DNA from 2 places in the Streptomyces sp. NPDC055400 genome. Region 1 is predicted to be linked to the other one. Evidence: riboswitches for the same ligand, from Rfam matches in the RefSeq annotation. Region 1 holds a riboswitch; the other holds the start of a gene.

Region 1 (7,648 bases):
GTCATGCCGTTGGCGTGGTACGGGAGTGCCTTGCGGCGGTGCAGGACCAGGTCGTCGTCGAAGCCGAACGGGATCTCGTGGACGCCGAGCAGGCTGAGCTTCCCGGACCCCTTGATCGCCTCGATGCGGTCGTCGGCCTTCTCCACGTCGACGGTGCGGGGGGAGTCGCCCTCCAGGCCGAGCAGGACCGCCTTGGGGGTGCCGTGGCCGTGTCCGGTGGCGCCGAGGGACCCGTAGAGCTCGGCGCGTATCGCGGCGGTGTGGGCGAGCAGGCCCTCGTTCTTCAGGCGGCGCGCGAACATGCGGGCCGCCCGCATCGGGCCGACCGTGTGGGAGCTGGACGGGCCGATGCCGATCGAGAACAGGTCGAAGACCGAGATGGCCACGGGGGAACTCCTAGGTGGGTTTCGGCGGACGCCGTTGTCCGCCGGGGCGGTGCGCAGGGCTACAGGGGGGGCGGTTGTATGGGGCGGGGCACCGCTCTCACTGTCCAGTGTGCGCGGTGCCCCGAACTTTCAGACGTACAAATGCGTACGAAACTACTTCAGGCCGGGGTACAGGGGGTACTTCTCGGCGAGAGCGGTGACGCGGGCCTTGAGGGACGCCGCGTCAGTACCCCCGAAGGGAGCGGGCGCCTTCAGCGCTTCGGCGATGATGTCGGCGACCTCGGTGAAGTCCTCGGCCCGGAAGCCGCGGGTGGCCAGGGCCGGGGTGCCGATCCGCAGGCCCGAGGTGACCATCGGGGGACGCGGGTCGTTCGGGACGGCGTTGCGGTTGACCGTGATGCCGACCTCGTGGAGGCGGTCCTCGGCCTGCTGGCCGTCCAGCTCGGACTCGCGCAGGTCGACCAGGACCAGGTGCACGTCGGTGCCGCCGGACAGCACGTTCACGCCGGCGGCGCGGGCGTCGTCCGAGGTCAGACGGGCGGCGAGGATCTGGGCGCCCTCGACGGTGCGCTGCTGGCGCTCCTTGAAGTCCTCGCTCGCGGCGACCTTGAAGGAGACGGCCTTGGCGGCGATCACGTGCTCCAGGGGGCCGCCCTGGAAGCCGGGGAAGACGGACGAGTTCAGCTTCTTCGCGAAGTCCTTCTTCGCGAGGATGATCCCGCCGCGCGGCCCGCCGAGCGTCTTGTGTGTGGTGGAGGTCACCACGTCCGCGTACTCGACCGGGTTGGGGTGCAGCCCGGCCGCGACGAGTCCGGCGAAGTGGGCCATGTCGACCCACAGGTAGGCGCCGGTCTCGTCCGCGATGCGGCGGAACGCGGCGAAGTCCAGCCGGCGCGGGTAGGCGGACCAGCCCGCGATGATCACCTTGGGGCGGTGCTCCTTGGCGAGGCGCTCGACCTCGGCCATGTCCACGAGACCGGCCTCGTCGACGTGGTACGCGACCACGTCGAACTGCTTGCCGGAGAAGTTCAGGCGCATGCCGTGGGTGAGGTGGCCGCCGTGGGCGAGGTCCAGGCCGAGGATCGTGTCGCCGGGCTTGGCGAGCGCGAAGAGGGCGGCCTGGTTGGCGGAGGCGCCGGAGTGGGGCTGGACGTTGGCGTACTCGGCGCCGAAGAGGTCCTTGACCCGGTCGATGGCGATCTGCTCGGTGACGTCGACGTGCTCGCAGCCGCCGTAGTAGCGCCGGCCGGGGTAGCCCTCGGCGTACTTGTTGGTCAGGACCGAGCCCTGGGCCTCCATGACGGCGACCGGAGCGAAGTTCTCCGACGCGATCATCTCGAGGGTGGACTGCTGGCGGAGCAGCTCGGCGTCGAGCGCGGCGGCGACGTCCGGGTCGAGCTCGTGCAGCGGGGTGTTCATGAGCGACATGGTCGTGGTGTCCCTAGTTGCCGGAGCCGGAGAACGCGTCGTACTCGTCCGCGGAGAGCAGGTCCTTCGGCTCTTCCGAGGTGCGGACCTTGAACAGCCAGCCGCCCTCGAACGGGGCGGAGTTCACCAGCGACGGGTCGTCCACCACGTCCTGGTTCGCCTCGACGACCTCGCCGGTGACCGGGGAGTACAGGTCGCTGACGGACTTGGTCGACTCGAGCTCGCCGCAGGTCTCGCCCGCGGTCACCGTGTCACCGACCTCGGGGAGCTGGGCGTAGACGACATCGCCGAGCGCGTTGGCCGCGAACTCGGTGATGCCGACCGTCGAGACGCCGTCCTCGGCGCCCGACAGCCACTCGTGCTCCTTGCTGTAGCGCAGCTGCTGGGGGTTGCTCATGATCTGAATTCTCCTGTACGCGGGTGGGTGCTGCGGAACGAGAGGGGTGTGCGCTGGGTTACTTCCGGCGGCCCCCGTGAGGACTGGTCGGACTACTTCTGGCGCTTGTAGAACGGCAGCGCCACGACCTCGTACGGCTCGTGGGCGCCGCGGATGTCCACGCCCACGCCCTCGGTGCCGGGGGCGGCGTGCGCCGCGTCCACATAGGCGATGGCGATCGGCTTGCCGAGCGTGGGGGAGGGGGCGCCGGAGGTGACCTCGCCGATCACCTTGCCGTCGGCGACCACGGACATCCCGGCGCGCGGCACCCGGCGGCCCTCGGCGATCAGGCCGACGAGCTTGCGCGGCGGGGCGGTCTCGGCGCGCTCGGCGGCTGCCTCGAGCGCCTCGCGGCCCACGAAGCGGCCCTCGTTGCCGGTCTTCTCGAACTTCACGACGCGGCCGAGACCGGCGTCGAAGGGGGTCAGCGCCGTCGTCAGCTCGTGCCCGTACAGCGGCATGCCGGCCTCCAGGCGCAGCGTGTCGCGGCAGGAGAGGCCGGCGGGGACGAGCCCGACCGGCGCGCCCGCGTCGGTCAGCGCCTGCCACAGCTTCTCGGCGTGCTCCGGGGCGACGAACAGCTCGAAGCCGTCCTCGCCGGTGTAGCCGGTGCGGGCGATGAGGGCCGGGACGCCGGCGACGGTGCCGGGCAGGCCCGCGTAGTACTTGAGACCGTCCAGGTCGGCGTCCGTGAGGGACTTCAGGATGCCGGGGGACTCGGGGCCCTGGACGGCGATCAGCGCATACGCGTCGCGGTCGTCGCGGACCTCGGCGTCGAAGCCGGCGGCGCGCTCGGTGACCGCGTCGAGGACGATCTGCGCGTTGCCCGCGTTGGCGACGATCATGTACTCGTGCTCGCCCAGGCGGTAGACGATCAGGTCGTCGACGATCCCGCCGTCCTCCTGGCAGATCATGGTGTAGCGGGCGCGGCCGGGGCCGATCGTGGACATGTTGCCGACGAGGGCGTAGTCGAGGAGATCGACGGCCTGCGGCCCGGTGACGGTGATCTCGCCCATGTGCGAGAGGTCGAAGAGGCCCGCCTTGGTGCGGACCGCGATGTGCTCGTCGCGCTCGCTGCCGTACCGCAGCGGCATGTCCCAGCCCGCGAAGTCGGTCATCGTCGCGCCCAGCGAGCGGTGCAGGGCGTCGAGGGCGGTCTTACGGGGGACGTTGTTCATGAGTGGTGCTCCAGGATCCCAGGCATGACAGACGAGGGCGATGGTCTTCCTCCCCATCTGTCATCGGAACCTGAGAGGTTCGCCGGCGCCACACGTACAGGTGGTCGCGGCTTGCACCTTGGGTGGAGCGGCCGAGGGCCGCCCGCTTTTCAGATATGCCTCGCCCGCGCGGTACGGGGCCTGAGAGATTCAAGGGAGGAACTTGCTCCTTCGGCGCCCCCGGGGACGCGTAGGCGTCCGGGGAGCTCTCCCGCGCGGATTCAAGCGGCCGGTATGCAGTTGGTCGTGCTCTTGGCGCGCACATCATTGCATGCCGACCGTACGGGGAAACCACTTGTAGGGCATTACCGTCTCTTTACACTTGACGGGCAAGGGTGGCGTGACCGAACGGGGAGGACGATCACGGTGCACAAGGCAGTGCCGGGTGCGTACGCGGCGGCAGGAGTCGGGCAGCGTGCTGTGCCCCGCCCCGGGGCGGCGACAGGGCGCGGTCCGGTCGTCAGGGATCTGCGCGGCAGAGGCGGCCGCACGCCGAGGCGCCTCGGCTTCGCGCGGGGTGACCTGATCGTGGTCTCGGGGCTCCCGGGCAGTGGCAAGTCCACGCTGATGCGCCGCGCGGTCGGTGCCGGGGGTGCCGTGCGCATCGACTCGCAGGACACGCGTGACCGCTGGGCGGCCCGGCTGCCGCGGCTGCTCCCGTACGCCGTGTACCGCCCGCTCGTGCGGCTCGCGCACTTCGCTGGGCTGCGGCGGGCCCTGCGCTCGGGAGGCAGCGTCGTCCTGCACGACTGCGGCACGCAACGCTGGGTGCGGCGCTGGCTGGCCAAGGAGGCCGGGCGGCGCGGGGCGGACCTGCATCTGATGCTGCTCGACGTCGACGCGGACACGGCGCTCGCGGGCCAGCGGGACCGCGGCCGCGGGGTCTCGCGCTACGCGTTCGCCCGGCACCGCCGCGCGGTCGCGGGCCTGGTGGAGTCCGCCGAGCGCGGTGACCTGCCGTGGGGCTGCGCGTCCGCGGTGCTGCTCGACCGGGACGCGACGGATGTGCTGAACGGGATCGGGTTCGAGGGGAGTTGACCGGTCGCGACCCTCTGTGCGCGCACGGACGCGGAGGGTGTTCTGTCACCCGTACGCGCTAGGGTTCGGCCGCAGACAGAGCGGTTCCAGAGCGGGTGGTAGGCACATGGACATTCCGGCGCAGGCTCACGCACATCCGTACGGCGGGTGGCCGGCGAACGAGCTCGAGGAGGTGCTCGCCGCCTCCCTCGGGGCCGACTCGGCGGGCGGCCGGATCGTCGAGGTCCTCGGGCGCAGCCGGGTGTGGATACCGCTGCCCCAGGGCGGCGGTCCCGGCAGCCCGAACCTCGACCTGCCGACGCTGGAGATCGAGGGCCAGGCCTATGTGCCCGTCTTCAGCTCCGAGGAGCAGTTCCTCGCGGTCGTCGGCGACCGGATGGGCTGCACGGTCGCGCCGGCCGTCGAGTTCGCGCGCGGGCTGCCCCCGCAGGTCGGCATCGCGGTGAATCCGGACGGCGCCGTCGGCGTCCCGCTGCCCCCGCCCGCCGTCGCCGAGCTGTGCAAGTCCGGCCGTACGCCGCTGGACGGGCCCGCCACGGGTGGCCGGGTCAGCCTCTACGAGCCCGACTGGCAGGACGACCCGGTCGACTTCCTGGCCGCCGTGCGCGAGGAGTTCGAGGCGTCCGGCGTCGTCCTGACCGCCCGCCGCTGCCTCGCCAGCGTCGAGGGCGGCGACCCCCTCCTCTTCGTTGGCGTCGAGCTGTCGCAGTGGGAGGGCCCCGCGCGCAACCTGCCCATGGACGCTTTGGGCCGCGCCCTCGGCCGGGCTCCCGCGCCCTGGCCGGTGAACCTCGTCCTGCTCGACATCACCCAGGACCCGGTCGGTGACTGGATGCGCGCCACGCTGCGGCCGTTCTACACGCAGGGTCACTGATAAGCCCGGCGCCGGTCCCCGTTCGGGAAACACGGGAAAGTCGTCGGCCGCGCGTACGTCAAGTCGGTGCCAGGATCGCCGCTTAAGCTGGTTTCATGACCTGTCTGGGCGGTCCCGCCACGGGGAGCGGGTCGAAATCGTCGGGTACGTCACGAAGGGGCGGTTACGGGTGAGTGCGTCGGGCACGGCCGCGGCCGGTCAGGTCGAGCACATGCTGCGCCAGGTGACGCCGGGGCGTTACGACGCCTACGAGGCGCTGCTCAACGCGCTCGCGGACCCGGGCGCCGGTCAGGTGTGGATGCTGCTCTGGCACGGCCAGGCCGGTTCCCCCGACGCGCAGTACGGGAACATGGAGGTCGACGGCTTCTCGTACGCCCCCTGTGTCACCTCCGCCCAGGAGCTGTCCGCCTCCGGATGGAGCCGCGCGTACGAGGTCGTCGGCGGGGTCGACGCGGCCCGCACGCTCTACCCCGACCACTACGGCCTCTGGCTCAACCCGCACGCGCCCGGCGGTGGCGTCGGCATCCCGTGGCTCGACCTGCGCCGCATCGCGGGCGGCCTCGACCGCCAGCCCGCCGGACCGCTGCGCCTGAGCGACCCCGCCATCGAGATCCCGCAGTTCTACGCCCTGCTCACGCAGAACGCGTACCGCACCACCGCGATCCGCTCGCTGCGCCGCGCCTGGGTCCAGCCGACGCTCGGCGCGCCCTATCTGGCGATCGGCCTCGATGTGTACGACACGTCGCCGGTGTCCGTGGACGCGGTGCGCGCGATGATGCAGCAGTCGGTCGTCGCCGTGCCCGACGGGCTGCCCGTCTCCACGGTCGCGATGTCCGACGAGCACGACCCCGTCGCCCTGTGGCTGCGCGCCAACGCCCGCCCGTTCTACGACCGCGAGGCGCACGCGGCCCCGGCAGCCCCCGCCCCCGTCGCGGGCTACGGGTACCCGCCGCCGCACGGGACGTACTGAAACCGTTCACCCGGCTCTCGCTCCAACTGCCGCCGGAAATCTCCGGGTTGACCCGGCCCCATTCCGTCCCGTTTCGGGGGGAGTTGGCGCACCGCCCGGGCATTCTCACCACATCGGTCACCGTGTCGCATTCCGGACCCCATGGCGCCCTGTCGGACCGGAGTGAATTGTCCGCTCAGCCGGTTCCCGCGTCCGCATAATGCACGCCTGCCGCCTCATCACGGTTGCGCAACCTTTCACGGTGAGGGCTGGCGGCTGGTCACAGGCGCATTGAAGACTCCCTGCAGACACGGGGTTTCGACTCTGTGTACGAGCTGAACGGTCAACTACGAGGCCATGCCCCCGGACTGTCCAGCGTGTGAAACAGGATCAAGCCGCTACAGCGGCGGGCGTGGGCCGGCCACCGTCGGCCGAGAGGGGTCAACCACACCGTGACCGCACCGATCGAGACCACTGGGGCCCAGGCCGAGGTGCAGCCCGAGGCTGTGCTCGCCGGCACCAAGGGGCAGCAGATCGAGGGGCGCTCCCTCGGGCGTATCGCCTGGAACCGCTTCAAGAGGGACAAGATCGCCGTCGCCGGCGGCGTCGTCGTCATCCTGCTGATCCTCATAGCCGCCCTGGCGCGCCCCCTCCAGCATCTCTTCGGCCTCGACCCGAACACGTTCCACCAGGACCTGATCGACCCCACCAGCTCGCTCCCCAAGGGCGGTCTCGGCGGTATGAGCGGGGACCACCCCCTGGGCGTGGAGCCGAAGTTCGGCCGCGACATCCTCGCGCGCATCCTCGAAGGCTCCTGGGTCTCCCTCGTCGTCGCCTTCGGCGCGACCGTCCTGTCGAACGTCATCGGGGCGGTCCTCGGCGTCGTCGCCGGGTACTACGGCGGCCGGGTCGACTCAGTCATCAGCCGCATGATGGACACCTTCCTGGCGTTCCCCCTGCTGCTGTTCGCGATCTCGATCTCCGCGACCCTCCAGGGCGGAGCGTTCGGCCTGAACGGGCTGCCGCTGCACATCTGCGTGCTGATCTTCGTGATCGGCTTCTTCAACTGGCCCTATCTGGGCCGTATCGTGCGCGGCCAGACCCTGGCGCTGCGCGAGCGGGAGTTCGTGGACGCGGCCCGCGGGATGGGCGCCCGAGGCCCGTACATCCTGTTCCGGGAACTGATGCCCAACCTGGTCGCGCCGATCATCGTCTACTCGACCCTGCTGATCCCGACGAACATCATCTTCGAGGCGTCGCTCAGCTTCCTCGGCGTGGGCATCCAGCCGCCGCAGGCCTCCTGGGGCGGCATGCTCAACC
Region 2 (7,648 bases), on a different contig from region 1:
AGGCCACCGTTACCGTGACACAGGCGCAGAAGATCGTCGTGGACGCCTTGCGACCGGCGAAGCGGCCTGACTACGCTCAGTCGTCGTCCCAGTGAGGCGGGGGCGCATGGGGGCGGTCCGGCCAGGGCATGAGGTTGCGGGGGGTCGGCGCACCGTAAGCGGGGTGCGTGGTGGAAACTGTTTGGCGGATACGGACGTTGTGAGGATGTCTGTGTCGCCGATGTATGGCGGTGTGTGCAATCAGGGTTCGTCCTGCCCCACGGGCGGGTCTGTTTCGGTCAAGGGGAATCGCCCGTGAAGTTGTTTGCGAAGTTGTTCGGCAAGAGCGCACGTGAGGACAGCGGCAATGCCAATGCCACTGCCCGTCATCGTGCACCGCGCACTCAGGACGCGGAGGGGCAGGGGGCGGAGCGCCCGCTGTTCCGTGATCAGGTCGGTCCTCAGGGTGGTGACATTTCGGGCGGACAGGGCGCGTCGTCTGTTGACCCTGCCGCGTCCGGCCGCATAGGTTTCGGAGAACCGTCAACCTCAAGTGCGGGTGGAGGGTTTACCCCCGATCCGTATGCGTCCCATGCCCCCGCGGGGCAGCCGCGGCAGGAGGATCCGTCCATGTCGGCACTGGTGTGTACGAGGTGCGGAAACCGTAACGCCGAGGCGAGCCGGTTCTGCTCCAATTGCGGTGCGCCCTTGCGCGCCGGAGCCGAGCGTCCGTCCGAGACGACCTCGACGATTTCCATTTCCGGCCTTGAGGCCTACGACGCCGAGGTCACCGGTCAGACGATGTCGCCGGCGCTCTCCCCGGAGGCGCAGGCCGCCGTCGACGCCCTGCCGCTCGGCTCGGCGCTCCTGGTGGTGCGTCGCGGTCCGAACTCGGGCAGCCGCTTCCTCCTCGACGGCGAACTGACCACGGCGGGGCGGCACCCGCAGAGCGACATCTTCCTTGACGACGTGACCGTTTCGCGCCGTCACGTGGAGTTCCGTCGCGGGGCCGACGGCGCCTTCACCGTCAGCGACGTGGGCAGCCTCAACGGCACGTACGTCAATCGGGAGCGGATCGACGCGGTCACGCTGTCGAACGGCGACGAGGTGCAGATCGGCAAGTACCGGCTGGTCTTCTACGCGAGCCAGCGGGGCATCTGACCTGTCAGGAAGGTCCATGCTTCAAACACCGAAGGGCGGTGCCGGTCACGGCATCGCCCTCACGGACAGTCGGCTGATGAGCATCGGCACCGTGCTGAACGTGCTGCGCGACGAGTTCCCCGAAGTCACCATCTCCAAGATCAGGTTCCTGGAGTCGGAGGGGCTCATCGAGCCGCAGCGAACCCCCTCGGGGTACCGCAAGTTCAGCCCGGACGACGTCGAGCGACTCGCCCACGTACTGCGCATGCAGCGGGACCACTATCTGCCGCTGAAGGTCATCAAGGAACAGCTCGACGCCCTGGAGCGCGGAGAAGCGATCACGCTGCCCTCTCCGGGGCGGTCGGGTGACGGCGAGGACGGCAGGGCCCCGGAGGGCGGCGAAGGGCCGACAGCGGCCCGTGTGGGCCGTGACGAGCTCCTTGCCGCCGCCGGTGTCGACTCCCCCGAGCTCGACGAGTGGGAGTCGTACGGCCTCATCGCGCCGCTGCCCGGCGGCGGGTACGACGCGGAGGCGGTCACGGTCGCCGAGCTGGTCATGGAACTGGGCCGTTTCGGGATCGAGCCGCGGCATCTGCGGGCGATGAAGGCCGCTGCCGACCGGGAGGCCGGTCTGGTGGACCAGGTCGTCGCGCCACTGCGACGGCACCGCAATCCACAGACCAGGGCTCACGCGCAGGCCCGCGCGAAGGAGCTGGCGGGGCTGACCGTGAAGCTTCACGGGGCGCTTGTGCAGACCGCGCTCGGCGTGCGTCTGCCCTGATCCGAGGGGTGCTCGCGCGGTGTGCGACCGGCGGTCGGCGGGTGCCCGACTACCCAAACCTGCCGGGCACGTCCTAGGGTTGCTGTGTGAACGAGCTCGACGTCGTAGGTGTCCGGGTCGAAATGCCCTCCAACCAACCGATCGTGCTCCTGCGTGAAGTGGGAGGCGACCGCTACCTCCCCATCTGGATCGGACCGGGGGAGGCGACGGCCATCGCCTTCGCACAGCAGGGCATGGCCCCCGCACGCCCGCTGACGCACGACCTTTTCAAGGACGTGCTGGAGGCGGTCGGGCAGGAACTCACGGAAGTACGCATCACCGACCTGCGCGAAGGCGTCTTCTACGCGGAACTGGTGTTCTCGAGCGGTGTCGAGGTCAGTGCCCGCCCGTCGGACGCCATAGCGCTCGCGCTGCGCACCGGAACGCCGATCTACGGCAGCGACGGTGTGCTCGATGACGCCGGGATCGCGATCCCGGACGAGCAGGAGGACGAGGTGGAGAAGTTCCGCGAATTCCTCGACCAGATCTCGCCCGAGGATTTCGGGACCAACAGCCAGTGACGCGGGCGGCCGCCGGAAGGCGGCCGCTGCCGCGCCGGGGGCCTGGCCGGACCATTCGGCTAGCCTTTCCCCGCGGTGAGGCACGGGAAACCACTCGTAGGGTGATTATCACTCGGCGTGCCGAGTGTGGCGATCGTTGACGCACCCCTGGTGACTGCCTACCGTCGAGAAGGCAGGTCAAAGAGGAGGTCGGCGTGAGAAGCAGCGGCGACGGTACGGCTGGGGGCGTCGGACACAGTCCGGCGGAGAGCGGCCCGTACTCGCTTCACGGCCACGCGGCCGGTCACATTCCGCGTCGGCCGACGGTGTTGCCGGTGGTCGCTCAGGGGGATGACGACGCGACGCCCGAGCAGGTCGGATACCGGGGACCCACCGCGTGCGCGGCGGCCGGTATCACCTATCGGCAGCTGGACTACTGGGCGAGGACCGGTCTGGTCGAGCCGAGTGTGCGTCCCGCCCACGGGTCGGGGACCCAGCGGCTCTACAGCTTCAGGGACGTCGTCGTCCTGAAGATCGTGAAGCGGTTCCTGGACACCGGTGTCTCCCTGCAGAACATCCGCACCGCGGTGCAGCACCTGCGGGAGCGCGGCTTCGGCGATCTGGAGCGGCTGACCCTCATGAGCGACGGCGCCACCGTCTACGAGTGCAGCTCGCCGGCGGAGGTCCACGATCTGCTCCAGGGCGGTCAGGGCATCTTCGGTATCGCGGTCGGCGTGGTGTGGCGGGACGTCGAGAGCGCCCTGTCGCAGCTGCACGGGGAGCGCATCGACACCGGTGAGACGCTCCACGGGAACAACCCCGCTGACGAGCTGGCCAGACGGCGCAACCGCGCGGTGTGAGCCGGGTCGATGCGTCCGCCGGGGCGATGTCAGTGCCGTAGGGCAGCATCGGACATGTGAGAACCGCGCCCACGATCCTGCATCTCGACATGGATGCCTTCTACGCCTCGGCGGAGCAGGCGTCGAAGCCGAGCCTGCGCGGGAAAGCCGTGGTCGTGGGCGGGATCGGGCCTCGTGGGGTGGTGGCCACCGCCTCGTACGAGGCCCGGGTGTTCGGGGTGCACTCGGCGATGCCGATCGGGCAGGCGCGCAGGCTCGCGCCCCATGCCGCGTATCTCGTACCGCGCTTCCAGCTGTACCGCGAGGTCAGCGAGCAGGTGATGGGGCTGCTCCGGGAGTTGTCGCCGCTGGTGGAGCCGCTGAGCCTCGACGAGGCGTTCGTCGATCTGGAGGCCGGTGAGGCGGCCTGGGACGCGGCGTCGGCGCGGCTGGTCGGTGAGCGGCTGCGGGAGGAGATCAGGGCCGTGACGGGCCTGACCGGCTCTGTCGGGATCGCGGCGTCGAAGATGCTGGCGAAGATCGCCTCCGAGGAGGCCAAGCCGGACGGTCTGAGGCTGATCGTGCCCGGCACCGAGCGCGCCATGCTCGGGCCCATGTCCGTGCGCACGCTGCCCGGTGTGGGGCCGGCGACCGGGGACCATCTCAGACGCGCCGGGATCACCACGGTCGAGGAGATCGCGGAGGCGGGCGAGGACGAGCTCGTACGGCTGCTGGGGAAGTCGCACGGGGCGTCGCTGTACGCCATGGCTCTCGCGCACGACGACCGGCCCGTGGTGGCCGAGCGGGACGCCAAGTCGGTGTCGGTCGAGGACACGTACGACGTGGACATCCACGACCGGGTGCGGGTGCGGATCGAGGTGCAGCGACTTGCGGAGCGGTGTGTGCAGCGGTTGCGGGGGGCGCAGCGGTCGGGGCGGACGGTGGTCCTCAAGGTGCGGCGCTACGACTTCTCCACGCTGACGAGATCCGAGACGCTGCGCGGGCCGACCGACGACCCCGCGGTGGTGCGGGAGGCGGCGGCGCGGCTCCTGGAGTCCGTGGACACGACGGGCGGGGTGCGGCTGCTGGGCGTGGGAGTGACGGGTCTGGCCGACTACACGCAGGAGGACCTGTTCGCGCAGGCGCGGGCGCAGGCCGAGGCGCACGCGGCCGAGGGTGAGGGAGAGACGGAAGGGGCGGATGGTGCGGGGGATGAGGGCCAGGCGGCTGCCGAAGAGGTCGTCGAGGCCGGGGACCGGCGCTGGGTGGCCGGGCACGACGTGCGGCACGAGGAGTTCGGGCACGGGTGGGTGCAGGGGAGCGGGCTCGGGCGGGTGACGGTGCGCTTCGAGACGCCGTACTCGGAGCCGGGGAGGGTGCGTACGTTCCGGACCGACGACCCCGCGCTCGTCCCCGCGGAGCCGCTGCCGCTGGTGGCGGAGGGCGACGTGAGGCGGGTCGAGGCGGGGGAGCAGAGTGCCGGGTCAGGTGTCGTCTGATGTGCCGGCGATCTTGCCGAAATTACGGCCCTGAGGGGGCGCGGGGTCGTCCGGGCCCGTGATGTCGAGCCCGTAGTGGTGGTAGAGCTGGAGCTCCTGTTCCGGGGAGAGGTGACGGCCGACCCCGAAGTCGGGGGCGTCCTTGATCAGGGAGCGTTCGAAGGGGATGCGCAGGGTGCCCTCCACCAGCTCGCTCGGCTCCAGGGGGACGAAGGCGTCCCGGCTGAACAGGCCTGTGCGTATGGCCGCCCACTCCGGGACCCCGGTCGCGTCGTCGAGGTAGACCTCGTCGACAGTCCCGATTTTGGCTCCGTTGCGGTCGAACGCCTTGCGGCCGATCAGGTTTCGCGGATCGACATCGGTCTGCACGGGGCCCTCCAGCTGCTCGCAACTCATCCGTAAGCACTACCAAAGTGCACATTGGTGACGGCGGCCACTCGAAGCCTGGGGCGCTGTCGCCGCTGGTAGGCTGGCGATGGCTGCTGACCCCGTGCGGGAGAGTCCTCCGGATGACACCGGAGGCGCCGAAGGAGCAACTCCTCCCCGGAATCTCTCAGGCCCCTGTACCGCACGGACGAGGTCACTCTGGAAAGCAGGGCGGGCGTTCAGGCCTCCGCTCTCACCGACGGTGAAAGTCGGCATGCCCTTCGTGATGTGGGGCACGCCGGTGAAGCTCTCAGGTTGAGATGACAGAGGGGGAGGCCGTCCGGGCACCCGCGCCGTGGTGCCCCTCGCAGGTCGTATGACCAGGAGGCCTCCGCAATGACCGCCAACCGTACTCCGCTTTCCCAGCTGGAGCAGGGAATCCCCTTCGAGCAGCGCCATATCGGTCCGGATGAAGCAGCGCAGGCCAAGATGCTCGCGCAGGTCGGGTACGGCTCGCTCGACGAGCTGACGGCGGCCGCGGTCCCGGACGTGATCAAGAGCGCCGAGGCGCTCGATCTTCCCGGGGCCCGCACCGAGGCCGAGGTGCTCGCCGAGCTCCGCTCCCTCGCGGACCGCAACCAGGTCCTCGACTCGATGGTCGGACTCGGCTACTACGGCACGTTCACGCCGCCCGTCATCCTGCGCAACGTCATGGAGAACCCGGCCTGGTACACGGCGTACACGCCCTACCAGCCGGAGATCTCGCAGGGCCGGCTCGAGGCGCTGCTCAACTTCCAGACGATGGTCGCCGAGCTGACCGGCCTGCCGACCTCGGGCGCCTCGCTGCTCGACGAGGGCACGGCCGCGGCCGAGGCCATGGCGCTGTCGCGGCGCATCGGCAAGGTCAAGAACGGCGCCTTCGTGGTCGACGCGGACGCGCTGCCGCAGACCATCGCCGTGATCCAGACGCGCGCCGAGCCGACCGGTGTCGAGGTCGTCGTCGCCGACCTTTCCGAGGGCATCCCGGCCGAGCTCGCCGAGCGCGGCGTCGTCGGCGTCCTGATCCAGTACCCGGGCGCCTCCGGGGCTGTCCGTGACATCAAGCCGGTCATAGACCAGGCTCACGAGCTGGGCGCCGTCGTCACGGTCGCTGCCGATCTGCTCGCCCTCACGCTGCTGACCTCCCCCGGCGAGCTCGGCGCCGACATCGCCGTCGGTACCACGCAGCGCTTCGGCGTCCCGATGGGCTTCGGCGGTCCGCACGCCGGCTACATGGCGGTCCGCGAGAAGTTCGCGCGCAGCCTGCCCGGCCGCCTCGTGGGCGTCTCCGTCGACGCCGACGGCAACAAGGCGTACCGCCTCGCGCTGCAGACCCGTGAGCAGCACATCCGTCGCGAGAAGGCCACCAGCAACATCTGTACCGCTCAGGTGCTGCTCGCCGTCATGGCCGGCATGTACGCCGTGTACCACGGACCGGACGGACTCAAGGGCATCGCGCGGCGCACCCACCGGTACGCGACGCTGCTCGCCGCGGGCCTCAAGGCCGGCGGTGTCGAGGTCGTGCACGGCGCGTACTTCGACACCCTGACCGTGAAGGCCGCCGGGCGCGGCGCCGACATCGTCAGCGCCGCGCGCGAGGGTGGCGTCAACCTCCACCTGGTGGACGCCGACCACGTGTCGATCTCGTGCGACGAGACCACGACGCGTACCCAACTGGGCGCCGTCTGGGCCGCGTTCGGTGTCGAGGCCGATGTCGACGCGCTCGACGCGGCCGCACAGGACACGCTGCCCGCGGGCCTCCTGCGCGGGGACGACTACCTGACGCACCCCGTGTTCCACGCGCACCGCTCCGAGACCTCGATGCTGCGCTACCTGCGCAAGCTGGCCGACCGTGACTACGCGCTCGACCGCGGCATGATCCCGCTGGGCTCCTGCACGATGAAGCTCAACGCGACGACGGAGATGGAGCCGGTCACCTGGCCCGAGTTCGGCCAGCTGCACCCCTTCGCGCCCGCCGAGCAGGCGCAGGGCTACCTCACGCTCATCCGTGAGCTGGAGGAGCGCCTCGCGGAGGTCACCGGCTACGACAAGGTGTCGCTCCAGCCGAACGCCGGTTCGCAGGGCGAGCTGGCCGGTCTCCTCGCCGTCCGCGGCTACCACCGTGCCAACGGCGACGACCAGCGCACCATCTGCCTCATCCCGTCGTCCGCGCACGGCACCAACGCCGCGAGCGCTGTGATGGCCGGCATGAAGGTCGTCGTCGTGAAGACGGCCGACGACGGCGAGATCGACATCGCCGACCTGCGCGCCAAGATCGAGCAGTACGCCGACGAGCTCGCCGTCCTGATGATCACCTACCCGTCGACGCACGGTGTGTTCGAGGAGCACGTCGCCGACATCTGCGCGCAGGTGCACGACGCAGGCGGCCAGGTCTACGTCGACGGCGCCAACCTGAACGCCCTGGTGGGCCTCGCCAAGCCGGGTCACTTCGGCGGCGACGTCTCG

What was found. Region 1 has a riboswitch for glycine ahead of gcvT (glycine cleavage system aminomethyltransferase GcvT). Riboswitches for the same ligand answer to the same signal wherever they lie in the genome.
Region 2: it holds a riboswitch for glycine, as region 1 does, so the genes downstream of both, gcvP (aminomethyl-transferring glycine dehydrogenase) here and gcvT (glycine cleavage system aminomethyltransferase GcvT) in region 1, are expected to answer to the same signal.

Annotation. Positions count from the first base shown of each region.
Region 1 covers NZ_JBSHLM010000013.1:209,907-217,554, forward strand. The annotation lists gene ACWIGU_RS31165 (L-serine ammonia-lyase) at 1-386, opposite strand, end outside; gene glyA (serine hydroxymethyltransferase) at 540-1,814, opposite strand; gene gcvH (glycine cleavage system protein GcvH) at 1,828-2,211, opposite strand; gene gcvT (glycine cleavage system aminomethyltransferase GcvT) at 2,304-3,428, opposite strand; glycine riboswitch at 3,476-3,587, opposite strand; glycine riboswitch at 3,588-3,691, opposite strand; gene ACWIGU_RS31185 (AAA family ATPase) at 3,828-4,505, shown strand; gene ACWIGU_RS31190 (enhanced serine sensitivity protein SseB) at 4,612-5,379, shown strand; gene ACWIGU_RS31195 (enhanced serine sensitivity protein SseB C-terminal domain-containing protein) at 5,549-6,349, shown strand; gene ACWIGU_RS31200 (ABC transporter permease) at 6,781-7,648, shown strand, end outside.
Region 2 covers NZ_JBSHLM010000018.1:5,531-13,178, forward strand. The annotation lists gene ACWIGU_RS36525 (DUF881 domain-containing protein) at 1-95, shown strand, start outside; gene ACWIGU_RS36530 (FHA domain-containing protein) at 295-1,140, shown strand; gene ftsR (transcriptional regulator FtsR) at 1,157-1,900, shown strand; gene ACWIGU_RS36540 (bifunctional nuclease family protein) at 1,987-2,460, shown strand; gene ACWIGU_RS36545 (MerR family transcriptional regulator) at 2,655-3,299, shown strand; gene ACWIGU_RS36550 (DNA polymerase IV) at 3,356-4,777, shown strand; gene ACWIGU_RS36555 (PRC-barrel domain-containing protein) at 4,763-5,146, opposite strand; glycine riboswitch at 5,261-5,356, shown strand; gene gcvP (aminomethyl-transferring glycine dehydrogenase) at 5,540-7,648, shown strand, end outside.